2 regions of the Pseudomonas sp. TZ252 genome follow, and region 1 is predicted to be linked to the other one. Evidence: predicted binding sites of a transcription regulator. Region 1 holds the regulator's gene; the other holds the start of a gene.
What was found. Region 1 encodes sigma-54, which starts transcription at its own class of promoters, with help from an activator protein. Its sites were predicted from a motif close to ANTGGCATNNANNTTGCTNT; they were not measured.

Region 1 (2,933 bases):
ATTTGTTCGAGTACGCGTTTCTTGCTGCCGCCCGGCACGTTCACGAGGGAACGGCCGGGGGTCAGGATTTGCTCAAGTCGGATCATAGGGGAGGGGAGATCAGCGGGCGCCTACGCCTTGCTGCCGTTCGAGATACTTCTCTTTGTGTTTGATCAGTTGACGGTCGAGTTTGTCGATCAGCAGGTCGATGGCCGCGTACATGTCCTCATGTTCCGCATTGGCTACGATCTCGCCACCGGCGATGCGCAGGGTGGCTTCGATCTTCTGCTTCAGTTTCTCGACCTCCATGATCACCTGAACATTGGTGATCTTGTCGAAATGGCGCTCCAGACGGCTCAGTTTCTCGCCGACATAGTCGCGCAGGGCGTCGGTCACATCCAGTTGATGGCCACTGATGTTGACTTGCATACCGCGTTCTCCTTGTTGCCCGTGTGTAAGTGGCAGGTTAGCAACCTGCCTCCGGAACACCTTGGCGTGGATCAACGTCACACCAGTCGCTTGCGCTCGCTCGAAGGGGCTATGCCCAGGGATTCGCGGTATTTGGCGACGGTGCGGCGAGCCACTTGAATGCCCTGTGCCTCCAGTAAACCAGCGATCTTGCTGTCGCTCAATGGCTTTTTCGCATTTTCCGCGGCCACCAGTTTCTTGATGATCGCGCGGATCGCGGTGGACGAGCATTCCCCGCCTTCGGCGGTACTGACGTGACTTGAAAAGAAATATTTCAGCTCGAAAATGCCGCGCGGCGTATGCATGTATTTCTGCGTGGTGACCCGCGAAATGGTCGATTCGTGCATGCCCACCGCTTCGGCGATGTCGTGCAGGACCAGCGGCTTCATGGCTTCTTCGCCGTAGTCGAGGAAACCGCGCTGGTGCTCGACGATCTGGGTGGCGACCTTCATCAGCGTTTCGTTGCGGCTCTGCAGGCTCTTGATGAACCAGCGGGCTTCCTGCAACTGGTTGCGCATGAAGGTATTGTCGGCGCTGCTGTCGGCGCGGCGGACCATGCCGGCGTAGGTGGCGTTGACGCGCAGGCGTGGCATCGCCTCCTGGTTCAGCTCGACCAGCCAGCGCTCGTTGTCCTTGCGCACGATGACGTCGGGGACGATGTATTCGGCTTCGCTCGATTCGATCTGCGAACCGGGCCGGGGATGCAGGCACTGGATCAGCTCGATGACCTGGCGCAGTTCGTCTTCCTTGAGCTTCATGCGCCGCATCAATTGGCTGTAGTCGCGGCCGCCGAGCAGGTCGAGGTAGTCGGATACCAGGCGCAGCGCTTCGTTCAGCCAGGGCGTGGTGGACGGCAACTGGCGCAGTTGCAGCAGCAGGCACTCGCGCAGGTTGCGGGCGCCGATGCCGGCGGGTTCCAGTTGCTGGATGCGGCGCAGCACGACTTCCACTTCGTCGAGCTCGACGTCCAGTTCCGGATCGATGGCGGCGAGGATTTCTTCGAGGGACTCTTCGAGGTAGCCATCGTTGTTGATGCTATCGATGATGGTCACCGCGATCATCCGATCGGTGTCCGACATCGGTGCCAGGTTGACCTGCCAGAGCAGGTGGCTGTGCAGGCTCTCGCCGCTGCTGGTGCGCGCGGTGAAGTCCCACTCGTCATCGTCGTTGCTGGGCAGGCTGCTGGCGCTGGTCTGGTAGATGTCTTCCCAGGCGGTATCCACCGGCAACTCGCTGGGTATGCGTTCGCTCCACTGGTCGTCGTCGAGGCTTTCGACGCTGGGCGTGGCGCTTTCCTGGAGAGGGCTCTCCTGGGGCGCGCTGGCCGCCTGTTCGGCGCCATCGGCGAGAGGGTCGCTGTTGTCGAAATCGTCGCCGTCTTCCTGGCGTTCGAGCATGGGATTGGATTCCAGCGCTTCCTGGATTTCCTGCTGGAGGTCCAGGGTGGATAGCTGGAGGAGGCGTATGGCCTGTTGCAGCTGCGGCGTCATCGTCAGCTGCTGGCCCATCTTGAGGACTAGCGATGGTTTCATGGCTGAGGGCTTAGTACCTTATTCGCTGGTACCGGATGGCACCATCCACTACTACGGGTGCCGAGGTGGCGGCACCGCCAGGAAGCAAATTATATGCCTGAATTTTCGTACTTTGCCTAGGGTTGCTCTGAATAAATCATCCGCTCCAGGCGGCACTCGTGGTTGCGAAACCGCGGGCGAGCGGAACCGCTCCGGCGAGGCCGGAGGGCGCGCTAGGAGATTTCTTCAGAGGCGGAACTCGTGCCCCAGGTAGACTTCCTTGACCAGGTCGTTGGCGAGGATGCTCTCGGCATCCCCTTCCGCGATCAACTGCCCATCATTGACGATATACGCCGTTTCACAGATGTCCAGGGTCTCGCGGACGTTGTGGTCGGTGATGAGGATGCCGATACCCTTCGCCTTGAGGTGATGGATGATCTGCTTGATGTCGCCGACCGAGATCGGGTCCACGCCGGCGAAGGGCTCGTCGAGGAGGATGAATTTCGGCGCGCTGGCCAGGGCGCGGGCGATTTCCACCCGGCGTCGTTCGCCGCCGGACAGGCTCATGCCGAGGTTGTCGCGGATGTGGTGGATGTGGAATTCCTGCAGCAGGCCTTCCAGGGCTTCCTTGCGACCGTTGCGATCGAGGTCGCTGCGGGTCTCGAGGATCGCCATGATGTTGTCGGATACCGACAGCTTGCGGAAGATCGAGGCTTCCTGCGGCAGGTAGCCGATGCCGGCCCGGGCGCGCCCGTGCATCGGCAGGTGGGTGACGTTCTGCTCGTCGATGCGGACCACGCCCTGGTCGGCCTGGACCAGGCCGACGATCATGTAGAAGCAGGTGGTCTTGCCGGCACCGTTCGGACCGAGCAGGCCGACGATCTGCCCGCTATCGATGGACATGCTGACGTCGCGGACGACTTGCCGGCCTTTATAGCTTTTGGCCAGGTGCTGGGCTTTGAGCGTTGCCATTAC
Region 2 (2,933 bases), 960 kb from region 1:
CCACCAGAACGCGCCTTGCGTCGCGCGCCGCCAGCGCGGCCGGCAATACGCCTCGCACTGGCCGGATCGCCCCGGACAGGGCCAGTTCGCCGAGGCACTCCAGGCCGTCGAAGGCGGTGCCGGGCAACTGGCCGCTGGCGGCGAGGATGCCGAGTGCGATGGCCAGGTCGAAGCGACCGCCGTCCTTGGGTAGGTCGGCGGGGGCGAGGTTGAGGGTGATGCGCCGCGCGGGGAAGTCGAAACCGGCATTGAGCAGGGCGCTGCGCACGCGGTCCTTGCTCTCGCGCACCGCGGTTTCCGGCAGGCCGACCAGGGTCAGCGAAGGCAGGCCGTTGGCCAGGTGCGCCTCGACGCTGACGCAGGGGGCTTCGACGCCGACCTGGGCTCGGCTGTGGACAATCGCCAGGGACATGGATCGCTCCTTGATCTCACGCCGCTCGCAGGGGGGAGGATCAGTCGGCGGGCGGCGTCAGCTTGCTTTCGAGTTCCGCCACCTTGGCCTCCAGGGCTTCCAGCCGTGCGCGAGTGCGGGCGAGGACCAGCATCTGGCTGTCGAACTCCTCGCGGCTGACCAGGTCGAGCTTGCTGAAGGCGCTCTGCATCAGGGCGCGGAACTGCGACTCCAGCTCGGCCTTGGGCAACGGCGATTCGCCGGCGAACAGGCGGCTGGCTTGTTGGCTGAGGGCTTCGAAGACGGCTTTGGGCGGCAGCATGGCGAGGGTTCCGGTAACGAGTGGGCGGCAGTCTAGCACGATGTCGGCGGCGCTCGCGGGAGGGCCATTGCACACTTTTTGCGCAACTGTCGGAGCGCGTCTGCGCCTATTTGGTGCGCCGCCCGGAGCCCGGCGTTCCGCACTATCCCCGGGTTGGCGGCTAAGAGCTTGAAATCCGGCGGATTTGCCGGAGCTGGCAAGCTTTCTGCTTTGGCCGGGGTGAGGCGTGCACTGAAGCAGTACCGGTGCGGCAGATGAGGCGGTTGCGGGAGGCCGGCAGGTTGCGGCATCGAACGGCCGCAGCAGGGCCAGGTCGGGGCGGAGGGTCCCGATCATGCTTCCCAGAGGGACCGGCGCGTTACAAAGCCAGACACTGCGCTTAGACTGTCCTCGGGTTCGTTTTCCTGGGGCGAGTCCACCAAACACGGGAGAGAGTTTCATGAAGCTAGTCACTGCCATCATCAAGCCGTTCAAGTTGGACGACGTCCGCGAGTCGTTGTCCGAGATCGGTGTGCAGGGCATCACGGTGACCGAGGTCAAGGGTTTCGGCCGGCAAAAGGGCCACACCGAGCTGTATCGCGGCGCCGAGTACGTCGTCGACTTCCTGCCCAAGGTGAAGATCGACGTGGCGATCGCCGACGACCAGCTGGACCGCGTCATCGAGGCGATCACCAAGGCGGCCAATACCGGCAAGATCGGTGACGGCAAGATCTTCGTGGTGAACCTGGAACAGGCCATCCGCATCCGTACCGGCGAAACCGATACCGACGCGATCTAAGCCCAACCGAACCCCCAAAAGCCCCAGGAGAATACCAACATGACTCTGCGTAAGATCGCAGGGCTAGGAGCCCTATTGTCCCTCGCTTTGCCGGGCGTCGCCCTGGCCGCCGAGGAGCCCGTCCTGAACAGCGGCGACACCGCCTGGATGCTGATCTCCACTGCGCTCGTCCTGCTCATGACCATCCCCGGCCTGGCGCTGTTCTACGGCGGCATGGTGCGAGCGAAGAACGTGCTGTCGATCATGATGCAGTGCTTCGCCATCACCGGCCTGATCACCATTCTCTGGGTGGTCTATGGCTACAGCCTGGCGTTCGATACCACCGGGATGGAGAAGGGCGTCCTCAACTTCAATTCCTTCGTCGGCGGACTGGACAAGGCCTTCCTCAGCGGTCTCACCGCCGACGGCCTGACTTCCGCCACCGCGCTGTTCCCGGAAAGCGTGTTCATCACCTTCCAGATGACCTTCGCGATCATCACTCCGGCGCTGATCGTCGGCGCCTTCGCCGAGCGCATGAAGTTCTCGGCGATGCTGATCTTCATGGCGGTCTGGTTCACCGTGGTCTACGCGCCGATCGCGCACATGGTCTGGAGCGGTGACGGCGCCCTGATGTGGGACTGGGGCGTGCTGGACTTCGCCGGCGGCACCGTGGTGCACATCAACGCCGGTATCGCCGGTCTGGTCGCCTGCCTGGTGCTGGGCAAGCGCAAGGGCTACCCGACCACGCCGATGGCGCCGCACAACCTCGGCTACACCTTGGTCGGGGCGGCCATGCTGTGGATCGGCTGGTTCGGTTTCAACGCCGGTTCCGCCGCCGCCGCCAACGGCACCGCCGGGATGGCCATGCTGGTGACCCAGATCGCCACCGCCGCCGCGGCCCTGGCCTGGATGTTCGCCGAGTGGATCACCCACGGCAAGCCGAGCGCCCTGGGCATCGCGTCCGGCGTGGTCGCCGGTCTGGTGGCCATCACCCCGGCCGCCGGCACCGCCGGTCCGATGGGCGCGCTGGTGATCGGCCTGGCCTCCGGGGTGATCTGTTTCTTCGCCGCCACCAGTCTCAAGCGCGCGCTGAAATACGACGATTCCCTCGACGCCTTCGGCGTACATGCGGTCGGCGGTATCGTCGGCGCGCTGCTCACCGGGATCTTCGCGGCGCCGTCGCTGGGCGGCTTCGGCAGCGTGGAGGACATCGGCGCGCAGTTCTTCGTGCAGTTCAAGGGCGTGGCCTTCACCGTGGTCTACACCGCCGTGGTGACCTTCGTGATCCTCAAGGTGCTGGACCTGGTCATGGGCCTGCGGGTCACCGAGGAAGAGGAAGCGGTCGGCCTCGACCTGGCGCTGCACAACGAGCGCGGCTACAACCTGTAATACCTGCCGGCGCCCGGCTTTCCGCCGGGCGTCGGTTTGCCTCCCGCGCTCGCCTTCGCCGAACGCCATGCCCT

Region 2: glnK (P-II family nitrogen regulator) is a predicted target of sigma-54. The motif match lies at 906-925, and genes of this name have one in related genera.

The regions. Positions count from the first base shown of each region.
Region 1 is NZ_CM148566.1:1,176,101-1,179,033, reverse strand. Features, by position in the region: gene ptsN (PTS IIA-like nitrogen regulatory protein PtsN) at 1-86, opposite strand, end outside; gene hpf (ribosome hibernation-promoting factor, HPF/YfiA family) at 100-408, opposite strand; gene ACYAF3_RS05480 (RNA polymerase factor sigma-54) at 486-1,979, opposite strand; gene lptB (LPS export ABC transporter ATP-binding protein) at 2,205-2,930, opposite strand; gene lptA (lipopolysaccharide transport periplasmic protein LptA) at 2,930-2,933, opposite strand, start outside.
Region 2 is NZ_CM148566.1:2,134,423-2,137,355, reverse strand. Features, by position in the region: gene ACYAF3_RS09835 (YifB family Mg chelatase-like AAA ATPase) at 1-412, opposite strand, end outside; gene ACYAF3_RS09830 (accessory factor UbiK family protein) at 453-713, opposite strand; gene glnK (P-II family nitrogen regulator) at 1,153-1,491, shown strand; gene ACYAF3_RS09820 (ammonium transporter) at 1,531-2,859, shown strand.